4 regions of the Cronobacter turicensis genome follow, and region 1 is predicted to be linked to each of the others. Evidence: predicted binding sites of a transcription regulator. Region 1 holds the regulator's gene; each other region holds the start of a gene.
What was found. Region 1 encodes CRP, which controls carbon source genes, mostly activating them, when cyclic AMP is high. Its sites were predicted from a motif close to ATGTGANNNNNNTCACAT; they were not measured.
Positions count from the first base shown of each region.

Region 2: a site for CRP is predicted at 3,876-3,893, ahead of deoC (deoxyribose-phosphate aldolase). Genes of this name have one in related genera too.
Region 3: a site for CRP is predicted at 3,001-3,018, ahead of AB8W27_RS10030 (sugar transporter). Genes of this name have one in related genera too.
Region 4: a site for CRP is predicted at 4,085-4,102, ahead of AB8W27_RS16320 (beta-galactosidase). Genes of this name have one in related genera too.

Region 1 covers NZ_CP165997.1:346,104-352,044, reverse strand. The annotation lists gene AB8W27_RS01625 (hydrolase) at 1-759, shown strand, start outside; gene AB8W27_RS01620 (YheU family protein) at 760-978, shown strand; gene AB8W27_RS01615 (phosphoribulokinase) at 1,026-1,895, shown strand; gene AB8W27_RS01610 (OsmC family protein) at 1,943-2,347, opposite strand; gene crp (cAMP-activated global transcriptional regulator CRP) at 2,657-3,289, shown strand; gene AB8W27_RS01600 (YccS/YhfK family putative transporter) at 3,352-5,436, shown strand; gene AB8W27_RS01595 (aspartate aminotransferase family protein) at 5,437-5,941, opposite strand, start outside.
Region 2 covers NZ_CP165997.1:3,727,997-3,733,937, reverse strand. The annotation lists gene osmY (molecular chaperone OsmY) at 1-58, shown strand, start outside; gene AB8W27_RS17795 (DUF1328 domain-containing protein) at 186-347, shown strand; gene AB8W27_RS17790 (patatin family protein) at 461-1,594, shown strand; gene AB8W27_RS17785 (metal-dependent hydrolase) at 1,591-2,376, shown strand; gene AB8W27_RS17780 (NupC/NupG family nucleoside CNT transporter) at 2,500-3,777, shown strand; gene deoC (deoxyribose-phosphate aldolase) at 4,114-4,893, shown strand; gene deoA (thymidine phosphorylase) at 4,997-5,941, shown strand, end outside.
Region 3 covers NZ_CP165997.1:2,087,196-2,093,136, reverse strand. The annotation lists gene AB8W27_RS10050 (LysR family transcriptional regulator) at 1-505, shown strand, start outside; gene AB8W27_RS10045 (GNAT family N-acetyltransferase) at 462-938, opposite strand; gene AB8W27_RS10040 (L-lactate dehydrogenase) at 1,108-2,052, shown strand; gene AB8W27_RS10035 (PhzF family phenazine biosynthesis protein) at 2,089-2,886, opposite strand; gene AB8W27_RS10030 (sugar transporter) at 3,098-4,297, shown strand; gene marR (multiple antibiotic resistance transcriptional regulator MarR) at 4,544-4,978, shown strand; gene marA (MDR efflux pump AcrAB transcriptional activator MarA) at 4,997-5,371, shown strand; gene marB (multiple antibiotic resistance protein MarB) at 5,440-5,652, shown strand; gene eamA (O-acetylserine/cysteine exporter) at 5,680-5,941, opposite strand, start outside.
Region 4 covers NZ_CP165997.1:3,408,803-3,414,743, forward strand. The annotation lists gene AB8W27_RS16315 (oligosaccharide MFS transporter) at 1-749, opposite strand, end outside; gene AB8W27_RS16320 (beta-galactosidase) at 818-3,949, opposite strand; gene AB8W27_RS16325 (LacI family DNA-binding transcriptional regulator) at 4,196-5,272, shown strand; gene AB8W27_RS16330 (SDR family oxidoreductase) at 5,276-5,941, opposite strand, start outside.

The sequences.
Region 1 (5,941 bases):
CACAGCCCTTACGTTCACGGCCTCATCCATGCGGCGAAAGCACGCGGCTGGCTCGGCGTGGTGATGCACTTTCGCGGCTGTAGCGGCGTGCCGAACAAGATGGGGCGCATCTACCATTCTGGGGAAACCGAAGACGGCACCTTTTTCCTGCGCTGGCTGGATGAACGCTACGGCACCGTGCCGACGGCGGCGGTCGGCTATTCGCTCGGCGGCAATATGCTTGGCTGCCTGATGGCGGAGATTGATGCCCGTTTCCCGCTGACCGCAGGCGTAATTGTGTCCGCGCCCTTTATGCTGGAACACTGCTGCAACCATATGGAAAAAGGGTTTTCGCGCTTCTACCAGTTCTATTTGCTGAACCTGTTGAAAGCCAACGCCTCTCGTAAGCTAAAAGCCTGGCCCGGCACGCTGCCGATTGAACTCGCCCAGCTTAAACGTCTGCGCCGCATTCGCGATTTCGATGATTTGATAACGTCGAAAATTCACGGCTTTCGCGACGCCGTCGATTACTATCGCCAGTGCAGCGCCATGCCGCGTCTTACGAATATCACCCGCCCGACGTTGATTATTCATGCCAAAGACGACCCGTTCATGGATCATCACGTGATCCCTGATACCGCCGCGCTGCCTGCTAATATTGAATATCAGCTGACGGAGCATGGCGGCCACGTGGGCTTTGTCGGCGGCACGCTGCGTCAGCCCAGAATGTGGCTGGAGCAGCGCATTCCTGACTGGTTAACCCCTTATCTGGACCGATAAATGATCATTCCCTGGCAAGAGCTGGCGCCCGACACCCTGGACCGCCTGATTGAAGCCTTCGTCTTGCGCGAAGGCACCGATTATGGTGAACATGAACGCTCGCTTGAGCAAAAGGTCGCCGACGTGCGGCGTCAGTTGCAAAGTGGCGAGGCCGTTCTTGTGTGGTCTGAACTGCACGAAACGGTCAATATCATGCCGCGTTCGCAGTTTCGCGGTTAACGTTCCAGGCGGAGCCCTGCCCCGCCGCTTCAGGGAGTTGTCTCGCTATGTCTGCCAAACATCCGGTTATCGCCGTCACGGGCTCCAGCGGCGCGGGAACCACCACCACCAGCCTCGCGTTTCGCAAAATTTTCGCCCAGCTGAATCTTCATGCCGCCGAAGTGGAAGGCGACAGCTTCCATCGCTACACGCGCCCGGAAATGGACATGGCTATCCGCAAAGCGCGCGATCTTGGCCGCCACATCAGCTATTTCGGCCCGGAGGCGAACGATTTTGGCCTGCTGGAGCAAACCTTTGTGGAGTACGGCCTGACCGGCAAAGGGCAGTCGCGCAAATATCTGCACACCTATGACGAAGCGGTGCCGTGGAACCAGGTGCCCGGCACCTTCACGCCGTGGCAGCCGTTACCGGAACCGACAGACGTGCTGTTTTACGAAGGGCTGCACGGCGGCGTGGTGACGCCGCAAAACGACGTGGCGAAACATGTCGACCTGCTGGTGGGCGTGGTGCCTATCGTCAACCTTGAGTGGATACAAAAGCTGATTCGCGATACCAGCGAGCGCGGCCACTCCCGCGAGGCAGTGATGGATTCCGTGGTGCGCTCCATGGAAGATTACATCTCCTACATCACGCCGCAGTTCTCGCGCACCCATATTAACTTCCAGCGCGTGCCGACGGTGGACACGTCCAACCCGTTCGCCGCGAAAAGTATCCCGTCGCTCGATGAGAGTTTCGTGGTGATTCACTTCCGCAATCTGGACAATATCGATTACCCCTGGCTGCTGGCGATGCTACAGGGCTCGTTTATCTCGCACATCAATACGCTGGTGGTGCCGGGCGGCAAGATGGGGCTGGCGATGGAGCTTATTATGCTGCCGCTGGTGCAGCGGCTGATGGAAGGGAAACAGATAGCGTGACAGAATGGCCCGGTGGCGCTGCGCCTGCCGGGCCGCCCGCCGTCACATCACGCGTCGATCACTTCGTAAGAATGGGTGATGTTGACCCCTTTGCCGAGCATCAGCGCCACTGAACAGTACTTCTCCGCCGACAGATCCACCGCGCGCGACACTGCCGCGTCTTTCAGATCTTTACCCGTCACCACAAAGTGCAGATTGATATGCGTGAACAGACGCGGAGCCTCTTCGCGACGCTCTGAGGTCAGCTTCACTTCGCAGTCGGTCACGTCGTGACGGCCTTTTTGCAGAATAGAGACCACATCAATGGCGCTGCAGCCACCTGCCGCCATTAAGACCATTTCCATCGGGCTCGGCGCTTTGTCGCCGGAGTTGCCGTCCATCAGGATCTGATGCCCCGAAGCGGACTCGCCAAGGAAGGTTAAGCCTTCCACCCATTTCACTCGTGCATGCATGTTATTCGCTCCAGGCTATTCATTTTTCTGACAGATTACGCGCGCGCGTCATCAGAGGCAACGGAAGGCGACCTGCGTCAAGCTGAAACGAGACAACAGGAGACACCTGATAAAAGCTATGCTAAAACAGTCTGGATGCAGCGGCGATACATTGATGTTACGCATGGGTGCAGAGGAGAAGACAATTTATCGGCTGCGATGTCCACGGACAGCCAACTTCCCTGGAAGCGGGAAGATGATGATTGCAAAGCCAGACAGGGGTTACGCGCCCTGTCTTTGGAGCCAGTTTAAAACAGAGGATAACCGCGCATGGTGCTTGGCAAACCGCAAACAGACCCGACTCTTGAATGGTTCTTGTCTCATTGCCACATTCATAAGTATCCATCTAAGAGCACGCTGATTCACCAGGGTGAAAAAGCGGAGACGCTGTATTACATCGTCAAAGGCTCAGTGGCAGTGCTGATCAAAGATGAAGAGGGCAAGGAGATGATCCTCTCGTACCTGAATCAGGGAGACTTCATCGGCGAACTGGGTTTGTTCGAGGAAGGTCAGGAACGCAGCGCCTGGGTTCGCGCTAAAACTGCCTGTGAAGTGGCTGAAATCTCCTACAAAAAATTCCGTCAGCTGATTCAGGTTAACCCGGATATTCTGATGCGTCTCTCCTCGCAGATGGCTCGCCGCCTGCAAGTCACCTCAGAGAAAGTGGGCAACCTCGCCTTCCTGGACGTGACCGGCCGCATCGCTCAGACGCTGCTGAACCTGGCGAAACAGCCGGACGCGATGACCCATCCGGACGGAATGCAGATTAAAATCACGCGTCAGGAAATCGGCCAGATTGTCGGCTGCTCCCGCGAAACCGTTGGCCGCATTCTGAAAATGCTCGAAGATCAGAACCTGATCTCCGCCCACGGTAAAACTATTGTGGTTTACGGTACCCGCTAAAAAATCAAAAAACGGCGTGTCGCTTCGGTAACACGCCGTTTTTGTATCTATACTTCTCCCCTATGTGGCGTCGTCTTATCTATCACCCTGAAATTAATTACGCTTTACGGCAAACGCTGATCTTAAGCCTGCCGGTGGCGGTCGGGTTGATGCTGGGCCATCTCCAACAAGGGTTGCTGTTTTCACTCGTCCCCGCCTGCTGCAATATTGCCGGTCTCGATACCCCGCACAAACGCTTCTTCAAACGCTTGATCATCGGCGCCTCGCTGTTTGCGCTGAGCAGCCTGGCGGTACAGTTTCTGCTGTTACAGGCCATCCCGCTGCCGCTTATTCTGCTGATGCTGGCGCTGCTGCTGGGCGTGACGGCGGAGATAAGCCCCCTGCATGCGCGCCTGCTGCCCGCGTCGCTTATCGCGGCCATCTTCACGTTAAGCCTCGCCGGGAATATGCCCGTCTGGGAGCCGATGCTGCTCTACGTTCTCGGCACGCTCTGGTATGGCGCGTTTAACGGTTTCTGGTTCTGGCTGTGGCGTGAACAGCCGCTGCGTGAATCGTTAAGCCTGATTTATAAAAGCCTCGCCGACTACTGCGAAGCGAAATACAGCCTGCTGACGCGCCACACAGAACCGGAACAGGCGCTGCCGCCGCTACTGGTGCATCAGCAAAAAGTGGTGGATCAGATAAGCCAGTGCTATCAGCAGCTACAGATGCTGTCGGCGACCAAACAGAACGGCTACAAACGCCTGCTGCGCACGTTTCAGGTGGCGCTGGATCTTCAGGAGCATATTTCGGTCTCCCTGCATCAGCCGCGTGAAGTGCAAAAGCTGGTGGAGCGCAGCCACGCCGAAGCGGTGCTGCGCTGGACGGCCCAGACCGTCGCCACGCGCCTGCGCACGCTCTCTGACGATATTCTCTACCACCGCTACTCGTACCGCTTCTCAATGGATAAGCAGATTGAGGCGCTGGCGAAAATCGCCCGTCAGCATCCGGACAACCCGGTCGGCCAGTTTTGCGAATACCATTTCAGCCGTATCGCCCGCGTGCTACGCACCCAGCGCCCGCTCTACGCCCGTGACCTGATGGACAGCGGCCAGCGCCGCCTGCCGCTGCTGCGGGCGTTGAAAAGCTATCTGTCGTTGAAATCCGCGGCGCTGCGCACCGCCGCGCGTCTGGGCGTAATGCTGGCGGCGGCGGGCCTGTTAGGGAGCGCGTTCAATTTACCGAAGCCGTACTGGATCCTGATGACGGTGCTCTTCGTCACGCAAAACGGCTATGGCGCGACACGGGTGCGCATCCTGCACCGGGCGGGCGGCACGCTGGCGGGGCTGATTATCGCGGGCATCACGCTGCACCTGAATGTGCCGCAGGGCTATACCCTGCTCGGCATGTTGCTGGTGACCTTAATCAGTTATCTGATAATCCGGCGGCACTACGGCTGGGCGATGATTGGCTTTACCGTCACGGCGGTCTATTCGCTGCAAATCCTGACGCTCAACGGCGAGCAGTACATCGTGGCGCGCCTGATAGACACGCTGTCCGGCTGCCTTATCGCGTTCGGCGGCATGGTCTGGCTCTGGCCCCAGTGGCAGAGCGGCCTGCTGCGCCAGAACGCGCATGACGCGCTGGAGGCCGACCAGGAGGCGCTGCGCCTGATCCTGAGCGACGATCCGCAGCCCGGCCCGCTGGCGTGGCAGCGGATGCAGGTCAACCAGGCGCACAACGCGCTCTATAACTCGCTCAATCAGGCCATGCAGGAGCCGGGCTTTAACAGTCGTTATCTGGAGGATATGCGTCTGTGGGTCACGCACAGTCAGTTTATCGTCGAGCACATCAACGCGATAACGACGATGGCGCGCGAGCAAACCACGCTGACGCCGGAGACGGCGGCGCGCTACTTACAGGCTTGTGAAATTGCGCTACAGCGCTGCCAGCAGCGGCTGGAGCATGACGCGCCGGGCGACACGCAAAACGAGGCGGTACTGGAGGGCGAAGAGGTCTTGCCGGAAGGGGCGCCGGGCGTAATGGAGCATCATCTGCTGCGCATTCTCGATCATCTGCGCACCATGCACACCATCTCTTCCGTGGCGTGGCGCCAGCGCCCGCATCACGGTATCTGGCTCAGGCGACGCCTGAGCCAGTCACGCTGATTAACCGTTAACCACGCGTGCGACGGCGCGCGCGAAACGGGCCATCCCTTCGTCGATATCGGCACTCTCCACCAGCAGCGACGGCGCGAGACGCATCACGTCCGGCCCGGCGTTCAGCACCATCACGCCTTCCGCCGCGGCGGCGTACAAGAAATCGCGGGCGCGCCCGTGGAAGGCTGGGGTCAGCTCGGCGCCAATCAGCAGGCCCATGCCGCGAATATCGCTGAACAGTCCATACTGCTCGCCGATGCGCTGAAGGTGCTGCACGAACTGCTCGCGTTTTTGCGCCACGCCGTCCAGCACCTCCGGGGTGTTGATAATATCAAACGCTTCGCCCGCCACCGCGCAGGCGAGCGGGTTGCCGCCGTAGGTGGAGCCGTGCGAACCCACATGAAACGCCGAGGCGACATCATGCGTGGTGAGCATCGCGCTGACCGGGAAACCGCCGCCCAGCGCTTTGGCGCTGGTCAGGATGTCCGGCGTCACGCCGTAATGCATGTAAGCA
Region 2 (5,941 bases), 1.0 Mb from region 1:
CGCAAAAGCAGTTGATGGCGTGAAAAGCGTCAAAAATGATTTAAAAGTGAAGTCGTAACAGGCAAGCCCCTCTCCTGGTTTGCGCCGGGAGGGAAGGTAAGCACTATCAGCTGGATGACACCGCCAGTGGACGCTGCGTTCATTAAGAAGCGGTATAAAGATTAACTATGGTAAAGGAGAGTCTTATGTTTCGTTGGGGCATTATCTTTCTGGTTATCGCGTTGATTGCGGCCGCTCTGGGCTTTGGTGGCCTGGCAGGCACCGCAGCAGGCGCAGCGAAAATCGTATTTGTTGTGGGTATTATTCTGTTCCTGGTTAGCCTTTTTATGGGCCGTCGACGCCCATAGTGTGATAAAAAGATAACTGACAGACGGCAAAGCCAGTCCTTGTGACTGGCTTTGCTGGTTTATGGCATCATAAAACGTTCGCGCGGCGCGCGACGATAAAACAGGAAAGCAGGGTGGGACAACGTATTCCCGTAACGCCAGGCAGCATAGCGCCTCTGGCGGTGAAACCGTTTCGTCCCGGCAAGCTGGCTATCGTCTGTGAAGGTGGCGGTCAGCGCGGGATCTTTACAGCCGGCGTGCTGGATGAATTCATGCGCGCGCAATTCAACCCGTTCGATTTCTTTCTCGGCACGTCTGCCGGGGCGCAAAACCTCTCAGCGTATGTCTGTAACCAGCCCGGTTATGCCCGGCGCGTTATCACCCGCTTTACCACCTCTCGCGATTTCTTCGATCCGGTGCGCTTTGTGCGCGGCGGCAATCTTATCGATCTCGACTGGCTCACCGAAGCCACCGCCGCCCGTATGCCGCTTCAGATGGGCAACGCGATGCGGCTTTTCGATGCCGGAAAAGCGTTTTATATGTGCGCGTGCCGTCGCGATGACTACGCCCCCGGCTATTTCGCGCCGCAGGAAAATGACTGGCTTGATATTATTCGCGCCTCCAGCGCCATTCCTGGCTTTTATCGTCCAGGCGTGGATATTGACGGCGTGAATTACTTTGACGGCGGCGTCAGCGATGCGATCCCGGTGCGGGAGGCGGCGCGCCTCGGCGCCACGACGCTGGTGGTTATCCGCACCGTACCGTCGCAGATGTACTACACGCCGCAGTGGTTTAAACGCATGGAACGCTGGCTTACCGACAGCAGTCTGCAACCGCTGCTTAATCTGGTGCAGCACCATGAAACCACTTACCGCGAGATTCAGGAATTTATCGAAAACCCGCCTGGCAAGCTGCGCATTTTTGAAATCTCTCCACCTCGCGCGCTCACCAGCATGGCGCTCGGCAGCCGTCTTCCGGCGCTGATGGAAGATTACAAACTGGGGCGTCTGTGCGGGCGCTATTTCCTCGCCACCGTGGGCAAACTGATGGTGAGCAAGCCGCCGCTGCGCCGCTACGGTACGCCGCCGTTAGTCCCGGTCGCTGAACCGGCCGTGGTTGCCGCGGCGGCGGACGTGCTGATGCCTATCGTACCGGAGACGACTATCGTGGTGCCGCCCGCGACCGTCGCCAATGACGCGCTCGACGCGCCGCTGGTGAAAGCCGAGCAGGCGAACGACGCGACGTTCAACGATGAGGATCTGGCATGATGCGACGCTTTATCGACACCCATTGCCATTTCGATTTTCCGCCGTTTACCGGCGCTGAGACAGAAAGCCTGGCGCAGGCCGCCTCGGCGGGCGTGGAACATATTATCGTACCCGCCATTGAGGCCGCGCGATTTGCGACGGTGCTGGAGCTTGCGGCGCGTTACCCGGCGCTGTGGGCGGCTATTGGTTTGCATCCCATCGTCATCGGCAACCATAACGACGCCAGTCTGGCGCTGCTGGAGCATCATCTGCAACAGCAGGCGGATAAGCTGGTCGCCATCGGCGAGATCGGGCTCGATCTCTATATGGAAAATCCGCTGTTTGAGCGCCAGGAGGCGATTCTGGACGCGCAGTTGCGTCTCGCGAAACGCTATGATCTGCCGGTGCTCCTGCATTCGCGCCGCACCCACGATAAACTCGCGATGCGCCTTAAGCGTCACGCGCTGCCCTGTACCGGCGTGGTGCATGGGTTTGCGGGCAGCCTGCAACAGGCGCAGCGCTTTGTGGATCTCGGCTACCGCATCGGCGTCGGCGGCACCATTACCTACCCGCGCGCGCAAAAGACGCGCGACGTCATGGCGCAACTGCCGCTTTCTGCGCTGTTGCTGGAAACCGACGCGCCGGATATGCCGCTGAACGGCTGGCAGGGTCAGCCGAACCGCCCCGAGCGAGTTAACGGCGTGTTTGACGCGCTTTGCGAACTGCGTCCCGAGCCGCCCGATGTCATCGCCCATACCCTCCTTGAAAACACCCGCGCGCTCTTTCCACGCCTCAAAATGTGACCGACGGTCCACGCTTGCTTAAAAAAGCGTAAAGCGTCTGGATTTCAGGCGATTCCCTGTCGTTAAATCGCCGCGCCTGCGCGCGCGGGACAACATAATTCACTCATTACACAGGGATACTGTATGCAAATATTGATGGGGCTGGTGGGGATGCTGGCGCTGCTGCTGATAGCGGTCGCACTCTCCAGTAACAGAAAAGCGATTAATCTGCGCACCGTGGTGGGCGCCTGGCTGATTCAGATAGCCATCGGCGCGCTGGTGCTCTATGTGCCTGCGGGGCGCAAAGTGCTGCTGGCGATGTCCGAAGGCGTGGCGAACGTTATCGCTTACGGCAACAGCGGCATCTCGTTTCTCTTTGGCGGGCTGGTGTCGGACAAAATGTTCGAGGTGTTTGGCGGCGGCGGGTTTATCTTCGCGCTGCGCGTCCTGCCGGTTATTGTCTTTTTCTCCTCGCTTATTGCGGTGCTCTATTACCTCGGCATTATGCAATTAGTTATCCGCCTGCTGGGCGGCGCGCTGCGCAAAGTGTTGAAAACGTCCCGAACCGAATCGCTCTCGGCGACCGCCAATATTTTTGTTGGTCAGACCGAGGCGCCGCTGGTGGTGCGCCCTTACATCGCCACGATGACCCGCTCTGAACTCTTCGCGGTCATGTGCGGCGGCCTGGCGTCTGTGGCGGGCTCGGTACTGGCGGGCTACGCCCAGATGGGCGTGCCGCTGGAATATCTGATTGCCGCGTCCTTTATGGCCGCACCAGGCGGCCTGCTGTTCGCCAAAATCATTATCCCTGAAACAGAAACCCCGCACGACGCGCCGCATCTGGACGCCGCGCAGCACGATCCTGACCGTCCGTCGAACGTGCTGGACGCCGCCGCCTCCGGCGCATCCGCCGGGATGCAGCTGGCGCTTAACGTCGGCGCGATGCTGCTGGCGTTTGTGGCGCTTATCGCGCTGCTTAACGGCATGCTCTCGGGTATCGGCGGCTGGTTTAATCACCCGGAGCTGTCGTTGCAGCTGATCCTCGGCTGGGTGTTCTCGCCGGTAGCCTGGCTGATTGGCGTGCCGTGGGATGAAGCGATGGTCGCAGGTTCGTTTATCGGCCAAAAGCTCATCATCAACGAATTCGTGGCGTATATGAATTTTGGCGAATACCTGAAAGAGGACGCCGCAGTGGCGGCGGCGGGCTTACAGGTCCTCTCCGATCACACCAAAGCGATTATCTCTTTCGCACTGTGCGGATTTGCTAACCTTTCTTCTATCGCCATCCTGATTGGCGGGCTGGGCAGCATGGCCCCCAACCGCCGTCACGAAGTCGCGCAGCTTGGGCTGAAGGCCGTGGCGGCCGGTACGCTCTCTAACCTGATGAGCGCGACGATTGCCGGACTGTTTCTGGCGCTGTAGTCTTGTGTGAAAATGTTATTATTTTCACATTTTCTGTAACGCTCAGGCTGGCTTCGCGCCAGCCTTTTTATTTTCTGCGCGTGATTCTGACTGTCATAATGTTGTGTTAATCACATATAATGGCGCAAAGTATGCAATCCTTACTTTGTAATTTGTGAAACAAGACACAAAATCAGACTGCCTGTGAGTGTTAGAATTTTAACATTGATAGCAATGATGTGCGGTGAGAAGGATCTCAGCGTGACGGCGGACGACGCCGCTCTTCTTCATGGAACCACGACCGCTCCAACGTGTTGAGTTTCTCACCCGAGATGCATTTTTTTGTTGGAGAAAGTTATGACCGATTTAACCAAAAGCAGCCTGCGTGCGCTGCAGCTGATGGACCTCACCACCCTGAATGACGACGACACCAATGAAAAAGTGATCGCCTTATGTCATCAGGCCAAAACCCCGGTGGGCAACACCGCCGCGGTCTGTATCTATCCGCGCTTTATCCCGATCGCCCGTAAAACCCTGAACGAACAGGGTACGCCGGATATCCGTATCGCCACCGTGACCAACTTCCCGCACGGCAATGATGATATCGATATCGCGCTGGCGGAAACCCGCGCGGCTATCGCCTACGGCGCAGACGAAGTGGACGTGGTCTTCCCGTACCGCGCGCTGATGGCGGGCAATGAGCAGGTCGGTTTTGACCTGGTGAAAGCCTGTAAAGACGCCTGCGCGGCGGCCAACGTGCTGCTGAAAGTGATTATCGAAACCGGCGAGCTGAAAGAAGAGGCCCTGATTCGCAAGGCGTCTGAAATCTCCATCAAAGCGGGCGCTGATTTCATCAAAACCTCAACCGGTAAAGTGTCGGTGAACGCGACGCCTGAAAGCGCGCGCATCATGCTGGAAGTGATCCGCGATATGGGCGTTGCGAAAACCGTTGGCTTTAAACCAGCAGGCGGCGTGCGTACGGCGGAAGACGCGGCCAAATATCTGGCGGTCGCGGATGAACTGCTGGGCGCCGACTGGGCCGATGCCCGTCACTACCGCTTTGGCGCGTCCAGCCTGCTGGCGAGCCTGCTTCAGGCGCTCGGCCACGGCGATGGCAAAAGCGCCAGCAGCTACTAAGCCGCGTTATGCCTGATGACGTTTCGCGCATCAGGCCAACCGATTCACCGGGCGGGGGCTTCGCGCCACCCGCCATCGTTCTTCCTTATTCACGGGGGGTACCGTGTTCCTCGCTCAAGAAATAATTCGTAAAAAGCGCGACGGCCATGCGCTCAGCGACGAAGAGATCCGCTTCTTTATTAACGGCATTCGCGATAACACCGTGTCCGAAGGCCAGATCGCCGCGCTGGCGATGACGATTTTCTTTCACGACATGACAATGCCGGAGCGAGTTTCGCTGACGATGGCGATGCGCGATTCCGGCACCGTGCTGGACTGGAAAAGCCTGAACCTTAACGGCCCGGTCGTGGATAAACATTCCACCGGCGGCGTGGGCGACGTGACCTCGCTGATGCTCGGCCCGATGGTCGCGGCTTGCGGCGGGTACATCCCGATGATTTCCGGGCGCGGACTGGGCCACACCGGCGGCACCCTCGATAAACTGGAAGCGATCCCGGGGTTTGATATTTTCCCGGACGACAATCGCTTTCGCGACATTATTAAAAATGTGGGCGTGGCGATTATCGGCCAGACCAATTCGCTGGCGCCTGCGGATAAACGGTTTTACGCCACGCGCGACATCACTGCGACCGTCGATTCAATTCCGCTGATCACCGCCTCGATCCTCGCGAAAAAACTCGCGGAAGGGCTGGATGCGCTGGTAATGGACGTGAAAGTGGGCAGCGGGGCGTTTATGCCGACCTATGCGCTGTCTGAAGCGCTGGCGCAGGCGATCGTCGGGGTGGCGAACGGCGCGGGCGTGCGCACAACCGCGCTGCTGACCGATATGAACGAAGTCCTGGCCTCCAGCGCCGGTAACGCGGTGGAAGTGCGTGAAGCGGTGCGGTTCCTGACCGGCGATTACCGCAACCCGCGTCTTCTTGAAGTGACCATGGCGCTGTGCGTCGAGATGCTGCTCTCCGGCGGGCTTGCGAAAGACGAGAGTGAGGCGCGCGCGAAACTGCAACAGGTGCTGGATAACGGCCAGGCGGCGGAAATTTTCGGGCGT
Region 3 (5,941 bases), 1.7 Mb from region 1:
CGGCCCGTCCGGCACCATGATTGACGGCGTGCTGGCGGGCGAACTCAGCGCGGCGTTTGTCGACGGTCCGGTCCTGCATCCGAATCTGGAAGGTATGCCGGTCTACCAGGAAGAGATGATGCTGGTGGCGCACGCGAATCATCCGACCGTGACGCGCGCGCAGGAGATCAACGGCGCCAGCATTTACGCTTTTCGCGCGAACTGCTCCTACCGGCGGCATTTCGAGAGCTGGTTTAAAGAGGACCAGGCGATGCCGGGCAAGATCCACGAGATGGAGTCTTACCACGGCATGCTGGCGTGCGTGGTGGCCGGGGCGGGTGTGGCGATGATCCCGCGAAGCATGCTGGAGAGTATGCCGGGCAGCCATCAGGTGCAGGCGTGGCCGCTGGCCGATAAATGGCGCTACATTGATACCTGGCTTATCTGGCGACGCGGCGCGAAAACCCGCCAGATTGACGCCTTCACAGCACTGCTGCCGCCGTGTCCGACACCCGCTTTTGCATAAACAGGCTCAGCGGATCGGGCTGGTATGGCGCAAACGGCCCGGTCTGCGTATAGCCGCAGCGCTCATAAAGTTTCACCGCCGCCTGCTGGTGAATGCCGGTTTCCAGCTGCAATGTATGGCAACCGCGTGACCGCGCGGCGGCTTCCAGCGCCGCCATCAGTTTTTCGCCGAGCCGCTGCCCGCGGTGGCGCTCATCAATATACACCCGTTTGATTTCCCCGCAGCCGTCGCCGGTCAGCATGACCGCCCCGCAGCCCACGGCCACGTTCTGATGGCGGATCACCATAAAAATCATGGCGTCATCCGGGAGTCCGGCGAGGTCCACCAGATGGTTACTTTCTGCGGGATACAGCGTGCTCTGGTAAGCGTCCAGCGCGGCGATCAGCGCCCGGCTTTCTGCGCTGCCTGGCGTTTCGATGGATATCGGGTACATAGCGGCTCCTCCGTGTTTTTTACTAGCTTTACCGGCTGCGCGCCGCGCACGCAACCGGGTTGTCAGAGGATTGTCTTATGATATGCCCTTTAATACGCAAAGGGGATTTCCCGGCACCGGGTTGTGCAGGTACTCTGTGCGGCGAAATGGGTTAACAAGGAATGACGCCATGAATAACAGAGCACGAAAAGTGATGATTATCGGCGCGGGCAACGTCGGCACCGCCGCCGCCTGGGCGCTGCTGAACCAGAATATCGGCGAGGAGCTGATTCTGGTGGATCTCGACGCCGCGCGCGTTGAAGGACACTGTCAGGATCTGCGCGACGCCGCCGCGTATATGCCGGGGATGATTACCATCTCCACCCGCCAGGCAAAGGAGTGCGCGGATGTCGATATCGCGGTGATCACCGTCTCCGGCGGCGCGCTGAAACCGGGCCAGACGAGGCTTGACGAGCTGACCAATACCGCGCGCATCGTCGGCCAGATTGTTCCGCAGATGATGGCGGGCGGCTTTAACGGCATTTTCCTCGTAGCGACTAACCCGTGCGATATCATCACGTGGCAGGTATGGAAACTCTCGGGCTTGCCGCGCAATCAGGTGATCGGCACCGGCGTCTGGCTCGACACCACCCGCCTGCGCCGCACGCTGGCGGAAGCGCTGGAGATCGGCCCGCAAAGCATCGACGCCTTTATTCTGGGCGAACATGGCGACACCCAGTTTCCGGTCTGGTCGCACTCCTCGGTGTATGGCTCGCCGGTGGCGCAGGTTTATGAGCGCAAAACGGGTAAGCCGCTCGACACCGCGGCGCTCGCCGACAGAGTGCGCAAGCTGGGCTTTGAGATTTACGCCCGCAAAGGCTGTACGGAATATGGCATCGCGGGCACTATCGCCGAGATCTGCCGCAATATCTTCACCGGCAGTCACCGGGCGCTGGCGGTATCGTGCATTCTTGATGGCGAATATGGCGTGGACAATGTGGCCATTGGCGTACCAGCGGTACTGGCCCAGAACGGCGTGCAGCAAATTATTGAACTGCAGCTGGAAGGCGAAGAGCAGGCCAAATTTCAGCATTCCGTGGCGGTGATTAAAGCGAACATCGCGCGCCTGCCCTGAAAATAATAATGGCGCCCGCGCCGGGCGCCGACACCGTCAGCGCAGCAGCGCCTGCCCGATAAGATAGGTCACCGCCTGCCCGCCAATCAGCACGCGATCGCCCTGCCATTCACAGCGTAAATCGCCGCCCCGCGCCGACACCTGGCGCGCCATCATTGACGTTTTGCCAAGCTTTGCGCCCCAGAACGGGATAAGCATACTGTGCGCGGAGCCGGTCACCGGATCTTCCGCCACGCTTTCGCCGGGGCAGAAAAAGCGGCTGACGAAATCATACGGACCGCCAGGCGTGCCGGGCGCGGTCACGCAAACCTGCTTGCCGAGCGGCAGCAGCGCCTGGATATCCGGCGTCAGCGCCTCCACCTGCGCCTGGGTTGGGAGCTCCACCAGATAGTCGCGGTAAAGCGCGACCGACACCGCGCCGTCAATCCCCAGCGCGCGCAGCAATAACGCGGGCGCGTCCACCGGCTGCGCCTGCCACGCCGGGAAGTTCAGCGTCAGCCAGTCGCCGCTGCGCGTGACCGTTAACTCGCCGACAAACCGCGTCGAGAAGCGGATTTCGCTGTGCGGATAATCGAGATGCTCGAAAATCACATGTGCGGCGGCAATCGTGCCATGCCCGCAGAGATTAATTTCATCAAGCGTGGTGAACCAGCGCAGCTCAAAACCGTCGTCGGTGCGCACGAAAAAGGCGGTCTCTGACTGGTTATGCTGCTGCGCCATCGAAAGCAGCGTCTCATCCGGCAGCCATTCGCTTAACGGACAGACCGCCGCCGCATTGCCGCCGAAGGTTTTCTCAGCAAACGCGTCCACCAGATAAAAATCAATTGGTTGCATTGTTATTTCCGCCCTGTTCTCTGTGCCCTCTTTTTTTCAGACTATCACGCGTGCTGAAAACCGTGACGACATTTGCTTTGCTGCCGTTTCGCCTGTTTCATAAAGGGCGTAAAAATGAGATTTGCGTCACAAAATGGTTGTATCCCGACAGGCGAACGTTTTAAGATCGCTTGCTTCTTATTCACTTCTGACCAGCGCGAATCTTTTTTTTATGACGATGAATACAGTCTCTCGCAAAACGGCGTGGCTGCGGGTAGTTACGCTTGCGGTCGCGGCATTTATTTTTAATACCACCGAGTTTGTGCCGGTGGGTCTGCTCTCCGATATCGCCGCGAGTTTCCATATGGAATCCGCGCAGGCGGGCATCATGCTGACCATCTACGCCTGGGTGGTGGCGCTGATGTCGCTGCCGTTTATGCTGCTGACAAGCCAGGTGGAGCGCCGCAAACTCCTGATTGCGCTGTTTGTCGTCTTCGTCGCCAGCCACATGCTGTCGTTTATGGCGTGGAGCTTTGAGGTGCTGGTGATTAGCCGTATCGGCATCGCCTTCGCCCATGCGATTTTCTGGTCGATTACCGCCTCGCTGGCTATTCGGCTGGCGCCGCCTGGCAAACGCGCCCAGGCGCTGAGCCTGATTGCGACCGGCACCGCGCTGGCGTCCGTACTCGGTCTGCCTATCGGGCGCATCGTCGGGCAATATTTCGGCTGGCGCACCACGTTTTTCGTCATCGGCATCGGCGCGCTGATTACGCTCGCCTGCCTCGTGAAACTGCTGCCGAAAATCCCGAGCGAACACTCCGGCTCGCTCGCGAGCCTGCCGGCGCTGTTCCGCCGCCCGGCCTTGCTGTGCATTTACGTGCTGACCGCCGTGGTCGTGACCGCGCACTTCACCGCCTACAGCTATATTGAGCCGTTTGTGCAGAACGTCGCGGGCATGAGTGAAAACTTCGCCACCTTCCTGCTGCTGGTGCTCGGCACCGCCGGGATTATCGGCAGCGTGATTTTCGGCAAGCTCGGCAACCTGCACGCGTCCGGGCTTATCAGCAGCGCAATCGGCGTACTGGTGATTTGTCTGCTGCTGTTGCTGCCGGCGTCGCACAGCGCTGTTAACCTGACGGTCCTCTGCGCCTTCTGGGGCATCGCGATTATGCTTATCGGCCTTGGGATGCAGGTGAAAGTGCTGGCGCTGGCGCCGGACGCCACCGATGTTGCGATGTCGCTTTTCTCCGGCATCTTTAACATCGGTATCGGCGCGGGCGCGCTGGTGGGCAATCAGGTGAGCCTCCAGCTTTCCATGTCGTCCATCGGCTATATGGGCGCTATCCCGGCGCTCGCCGCATTTGTCTGGGCGATTGTGATTTTCCGGCGCTGGCCGGTTCAGCTCCCGGAAGAGCAGCCGCACCACGGTTAACCTTAACGCCGCCTTTTCAGGCGGCGTTTTTACCTCTGCTTTCTGGTTTTCCCGCCGTCCGCATTGCACCTTCCTGCCATTAACAGGCAGCAGCTATCACACTGATAGACAACAACTCACCTTTGATTTTGAAGGATTTTTGACACGTTTTAGCAGATCGTGTGATCTCAAAAATCATTCGGTTGACTTATGTTTGCCTGGGCAATAATATCTCGCGTGACTAATCTACTTGCCTGGGCAACTATGTTGGAAAATAACAGCGATCTGTTTAACGAGATTATTCCTTTAGGACGGCTGATTCATTTGGTGAATCAGAAAAAGGATCGCCTGCTCAATGAGTACCTCGCCCCGCTCGATATCACCGCGGCGCAGTTTAAGGTGCTCTGTTCCATTCGCTGTCCTGGCCGCATCACGCCGGGGGAGCTGAAAAAAGTGCTCTCAGTGGATTTAGGCGCTCTGACGCGCATGCTGGATCGTCTGGTATGCAAGGGCTGGGTGGCGCGGCTACCCAACCCGAATGATAAACGGGGCGTACTGGTTGAGCTCACGGAAGAAGGCGCGGTGCTGTGTGAACAGTGCCACCAGCTTGTAGGACAAAACCTGCATCAAGAATTAACAAAAAACCTGACGGCAGACGAAGTGGCGACCCTCGAATACCTGCTTAAAAGGGTGCTGCCGTAACAGCAAAGAGGTAAGACGATGTCCAGACGCAACAATGATGCCATTACTATTCATAGCATTTTGGACTGGATTGAAGATAACCTGGAATCCCCCCTTTCCCTTGAGAAAGTGTCGGCGCGTTCGGGTTACTCGAAATGGCACCTGCAACGTATGTTCAAAAAAGAAACCGGTCACTCGCTGGGCCAGTATATCCGCAACCGGAAGCTGACTGAGATTGCGCTCAAGCTCAAAGAGAGCGACGAACCGATTCTTTATCTGGCCGAGCGCTATGGGTTTGAATCCCAGCAGACGCTGACCCGCACGTTTAAGAACTATTTCTCCGTGCCGCCGCATAAATATCGCGTGACGCGGATGCCGGGCGAAGGCAAGTATCTTCACCCGCTGAATCACTGAGCAGCAAAGAACGCCGACGGCGGCACTCCGCCGTTACACTTCTCCTTTGGGAGATAACCGAGGATATGATGAAATCCGTAACGTGCGCCGCAGCGCTGTTGCTGGCGCTGACCTCCGGCTATGCGCTGGCAGGCAGCCCCAAAACCGACGCGTGCGCCGGGGACCAGAGCACGATGATGGTGCCGATTGAGCATCACGAGTCGCTGGATCTCAGCCATCGCAGCGCGGGCAGCGATAAATCAGACGAGCTGGGTGTGCCGTACTACAACCAGTCGCGTTAAAAAAAAACCGGGCTCAGCCCGGTTTTTTTATGCGCTGCGCACCGCCCGCCGTACCCGCCAGCCAAACACATTGATATACAGCCCCGCCATCACCAGCAGCGCGCCGATAATCTGTAATGCCGAAAGCCGCTCATCAAGCAGCAGCGCAGCGCTGGCAAGCCCCACCACCGGCACCAGCAGCGAGAGCGGCGCCACACGCCAGGTCTCGTAACGCCCAAGCAACGTCCCCCAGATGCCGTAGCCCAAAATCGTCGCGATAAACGCCAGATAGACCAGTGAAAGCGCCGTC
Region 4 (5,941 bases), 1.3 Mb from region 1:
AAGTTGGCGAACTGCTGGTCAAAGACGTCATACACGCTCGCCACGCCCACCACGTAGATGATAAATGCCCAGAAGCTGCGCATTCTGAACAGCTCGCTGACGAGCTTCATCGAGAACGCCTGGCTGGTCTCCTTCGTGCCGGAGATCAGGTTGCCGCTCTCCCCCGCCGGACGCGAGAACCACAGGACGCCCGCCAGGATCAGCGCGCACGCCGACGCCACCCAGAAGATAATATTGGGGTTCACGCCAAACAGCATGCCGGTCATCGAGGCGCACAGCGCCCAGCCCACGCAGCCGGAGACGCGCACTTTGCCATATTCAAAGTTATTGGCGCGGCTGACGCGCTCAATGTACGCCTCCACCGCGCCGGAGCCGCTTGAGAAGACAATCCCCAGATAGCAGCCGCCGACCAGCGCCCCGACCCAGATGTTAAAGGCCAGCAGCGGCTTGAGCACAAAGATAAAGAACGGCGCGAACAGTACCAGCAGACCGGTTATCGTCCATAGCAGATGTTTGCGCAGCCCGAGCTTGTCGGAGACCAGGCCAAACACCGGCTGGAAGATAATCGCGAACAGCGAGATACACGAGAACACAATCCCGGTATCCGTTTTACTGAGATGCGCGACATCCGCCAGCCACACCGGGAAGAACGGAAAGTAGGCCGACATAATGAAGTAGTAGAAAAAGAAGAACAGCAAAAAGAATATGAAGTTCTGTTTTTCAACCGGGGTCAGGGCAGGCTTATTCATCTTTCACCTTCTGTGTGGAGGTTGTTTTTGTTGTTAACGCCGGGGCGCGCCCCGGCGGTCGCGCCCTGTCAGCCTTGCCGTCTGCGCAGGGTAAAGCGGTAGCGGTATTCCCGCGCGGTCAGCAGATATTCCGGATGCACGCTCGGCGTCCAGGAGTCATCGCCGCCGACGCCCATATGGAAGCCGTCAATCGTCAGCCAGATACCCGCTTCCGGCTGCAATTTATGCCAGTGGCTGGTTTCCATTAGCTGGCGCGTGCCGTAAGGGCTTAACGAGAAATGAAACTCGCCCTCGGCCTGCCAGCCATTCCAGGTCAGCTCACGCGTGTTGCAGCGCAGGCCGTTTTCGCCCGGGAAAATATACGGCGTGGTAAGTTCCGCGAGCGGCAGCGTCCAGCGCGAGAAGCACGCGCTGCTCAGGCGATCCGGGTAGTTCTCATGCGGTCCGAGGCCGAGCCAGCTTGCCGTCTCTTCGCCGCCGCGTAACTGACAGACCACGCCTGCGCGCGGCAGCGGCGGCAGCGCCGGGCTGCGCGCGACGTCAATATCGCAGTGCAGCGCGCCCTGGTTATCCACCACCATACGCCAGTAGCTGAGAATGGCCGGGCCGTCCGCCACGCCTTTTACGAAGTACGCATGCTGCGCGCGCACCTCCACGCCGTCGCGGGTGGTCTGCGCGTCACAGACCAGGCAGCGGTGTTCGGTCTCATACAGCCCGGCGGCTTTCCAGCGCTCTACCCAGGCGTTCGGATCGATGCGTTCCACTTCGCTGACGCCGATATCGTTATCGATAGGCGCGCGGATGAACTGATCGGCAAGCGGCGTCAGCATCTGATCCACGCCGTCGTCGCTCCACTGCGTCAGCTGGCCGCTGCCGCGGCTCACGCGCCAGGTCTGACGGCCGTGGCGAATGACAAATTCCGCATCGGTGATATCAAGCTGCGGCGCGTCGCCTGCGGCAACCGGCTCCGGCAGCGCGAGCGGCGCGGCGAGCGGCCACTGCGCCCAGGCGCTGAGATGCCCTTCCGGCGACCACGGCGTCGCCTGCGGCTGTTCAACGCGCACATGCAGCCAGATTTCCTCGTCGCCCGCGCGGGCGCTAAAGCCCGTGTCGCTGAGCGTCAGCACGCGGGACGCCTGCGGGCCGAGGGAGAGCGTCAGCTCCCCGCTCAGGCGCGTCTCGCCGCGCACCTCGATGCTCCACAGCAGGCGCTCGTTGTCGCTCTCGCGGAACAGGTATTCGCTGGTCACCTCGATTTGCAGCGGGCTTTCGCCCACCAGACGGAACTGGAAGAACTGCTGCTGATGCTTCGCCTCAAAGAGCGCCGGGTGCGGCGTGCGGTCCGGGAAGACCAGCCCGTTCATGCAGAACTGACGATCGTTCGGCATGTCGCCGAAATCGCCGCCGTAGGCCCACCAGCGGTTGCCGTCAGGCTCGACGCGCGTGATGGCCTGGTCAGCCCAGTCCCAGATAAAGCCGCCCTGAAGGCGCGGGTACTGGCGGAACGCGGCCCAGTAGTCGGCGAAATTCCCCAGGCTGTTGCCCATCGCGTGCGCGTATTCGCAGAGGATCAGCGGGCGGGTTTCGCCAGGCATAGCAATCCACTTTTTGATCGACCACTTCGGCACCGCAGGAATAAGCTGGTCGGTCTCCACGCGGGCGTACATCGGGCAGATGATGTCGGTCGCGCGGGTATCCGCCCCGCCGCCTTCATACTGCACCGGACGCGTCGGGTCCTGATGCTTGATCCAGTTATAAAGCGCGGTATGGGTCGCGCCGTTGCCTGACTCATTGCCGAGCGACCAGATAATAATGCTCGGGTGGTTACGGTTGCATTTCACCATCCGGGTAACGCGCTCGCTGTAGGCGCCCAGCCACACCGGATCGTCCGAGAGACGGCTCATCGGCTCCATGCCGTGGGTTTCAATATTGGCTTCATCCACCACGTACAGCCCGTAGCGGCTGCACAGCTCATACCAGCGCGGCTGGTTGGGGTAATGGGAACAGCGCACGGCGTTAAAGTTGTTCTGCTTCATCAGCAGGATATCCTGCACCATCGCCGCCTCGTCCACCGCCTGGCCTTTTTCCGGGTGGTGCTCATGACGGTTAACGCCGCGGATCAGCAGCGGCTGGCCGTTGAGCGTCAGCAGGCCGTTGTGGATTTCCACGCGACGAAAACCGACGTCGTGCGCCTCAGAGACCAGCGGTATGCCGTCGGCGTCCAGCAGCGTCACCACCGCGCGGTACAGGTGCGGCGCTTCGGCGCTCCACAGCAGCGGGTTGTCAACGTCGAGCGAGAGCGTTACGCGCTCGGCGTAGTTGCCGCGCTCATCAATCGGGGCCGAGCCAAGCGGCAGCGTCTGGCTCGCGATTTCGTTATCACCGCGCCACAGCGCGAGACTGACGCTGAGCCCGCGCGCGGCGGGCGTCACTTCCACCTCGCTGAACAGCGTGGCGTGGCGCAGCGACGGCGCAAGTTCGGTATGCACGCGCACATCGGCCAGCGCCTGTTCCGGGAGATGCAGCAGGCTGACCGGGCGGAAAATGCCGCTCATGCGCCACATATCCTGATCTTCCAGATAAGTGCCGTCCGACCAGCGCAGCACCAGCACGCACAGGCGGTTGCGGCCCGCGTGCAGCACGCCGGTAAGATCGAACTCCGCCGGCAGGCGACTGTCCTGCGAGTACCCCACCCACTGCCCGTTACACCAGAGATAAAACGCCGAATTCACGCCGCCGAAGACAATGCGCGTGCGGCCCGCCTCCAGCCACGCCTGCGGCACCTCGATATCGCGCGAATAGCAGCCGGTCGGGTTGTCATCCGGCACAAACGGCGGATTCACCGGGATCGGGTAGCGCACGTTGGTGTAGATCGGCGTGTCGTAGCCTTCCATCTGCCAGTTTGACGGCACCGGCGTGGCGCGCGCGTCGCTGAGATCGGCCGCCAGCCAGACTTCCGGCACCTGGTGAGGGCTGGTGAAAAAGCTGAACTGCCATTCGCCGTCGAGCGACAGCACGGCATCGGACGGCTCTCCCCGACGCGCCTGGTCGGCGTCGCGCCAGCCATGCAGCGGCGTATGGGACGGCAGACGGTTAACGCTGGTGATCGCCGGGTTTTGCCAGTCATTGCGGGCAAGGATCGTCGCCAGCGGGCGCGTCTGGAGTTCGTTAAAAGCGGTCGTGGTGGGGTTTTCTGTCATGATGGTTCCCTGGAAATCAAAAAATGTCGTGCGCTAACATAAAGAATCAGCATGGCGGGAAACCGGACAGATCGCGAATGGCGGCGTTGCATAATGCGATCCTGGATCACATCGCGACGCACGCAGGATCGTGAATTGCGATCTGCGTCACAGCCATGATGTTAGCGCATGACATTACGCGCCATAAATTGACTTTATCGTGCGCCATCACCGATCATTGCGGCGACAAGAGGCAGAGGAATGGCGATGAAAAAACGACTCAGCACGCTGGATGACGTGGCGCAGAAAGCCGGGGTGTCGCACCAGACGGTGTCGCGCGTGCTTAATAAGCCGGAGATGGTCTCGCCCGCGACGCGCCAGCGGGTGCTGGACGCGATGGACGCCTTGCAGTTTGTGCCAAACCGCAGCGCGCAGCTGCTGGCGGGGAAAGCCACCCGCACGCTCGGGTTTATCACCGTATCTCTGGCGCTGCATGCGCCCTCGCAGATTGCCGCCGCCATCAAAAGCCACGCCGCGCGGGCGGACTACAGCGTGGTGATCGCCACACTGGAAACCGGCGCGCTGGAGGAGCTACAACGCTCCCTCAATGAAATGCGCGCGCAAAAAGTGGATGGCGTCATTATCAACCTGCCGCTCGGGGCGGAGGCGGCCGCAAGCCTCGTTAACGACAACAGCGATCTGCTGTGCCTGTTTCTCGACGTGCCCGCCGACAGCGACGTCTTTCACGTGAGCTTTGACCCGCGCGACGGCTCGCGCCAGAGCGTGGAGTTTCTGCTGAGCGGCGGGCATCAGCGCATCGCGCTGCTCGCGGGGCCCGAACACTCGGTGGCGTCCGGCATGCGTCTCGCCTGCTGGCAGGACGTGCTGAGCGCGCACGGGCTGGCCCCCTGCGCGGTCTTACACGGCGACTGGAGTTCGAAAGACGCCTGGCGGCAGACGCTGAGCCTGTTCCGCACCCGGCGCGATATCACGGCGCTGGTGGTGGCGAACGATCAGATGGCGTTCGGCGCCATGAGCGCGCTGGATGAGCTGGGCCTGCGCGTGCCGCAGGATGTCTCGGTGATTGGCTATGACGACACGCCGGACAGCGCCTATTTCATTCCGCCGCTTACCACCGTCGAGCAGGATTTCAACCGGCTCGGCGCAGAGGCGGTGAGCCGCATGGTGGCGCGCCTCACGGGCCACGGCGAGAGTGGCTCTACCCTGCTGCCGACCCGCTTTATCGAGCGCCGCTCCACCGCGCCGCGGGGCGACCGCAACGCCTCTCGCGAACGGCTGCTCGATGAAATGGCGCGCCTGGTGAAAGCCCTGCGCGAGTGCTGAGCCTCAGCGCGCTTTATCTTCCTGCTTCATTCGCGCGCGAATGCCGCCGTCAATGGTGGTGGTGTCCGCCATCGGCGTATAGATAGCGCCGGTCGTCGGGGCCAGCGGCTGCGCTTTTTCCACCGAGCGGTTAATCACGTTAGCGGAGAGTTTTTCCGTCATATCCGGGAACAGATGGTGCGATAAATTCGACGAGCGCGCCTTCCAGCCCACCGGGATCTCCTCTTGCGGTTTGAAGCAGGCTTTCACCATCGCCTCGATGACTTTTTCCGGCGAATCCATCGCGGCCATGCGCGGCGCGTGGCCGGTATAGTTGGCGGCATGCGTCCACCACGGCGTATCCACCGCCCACGGCATGATGGTCGCTACTTTGATGTCGTGGTAATCGTTAAGCCGCAGCTCCTCGTTAATGGTGCGCCCGAGGCTCAGCACGGCGGCTTTGGTGGCGGCGTAACTCGACTGAAACGCCAGCGGCACTTCGCTGTCCACCGAGCCGGTATTGATCAGCACGCCGAAGCCCTGGGCGATAAAATGTTTCATCGCCACGTGCGCGCCGTAAATCACGCCTTTCAGGTTCACATCCACCAGCCGCTCATGGTCGGCTACCGGGATCTCCCAGAACCAGCCGAGCGCCCCGATGCCAACGTTATTGATCCAGACGTTAATCGG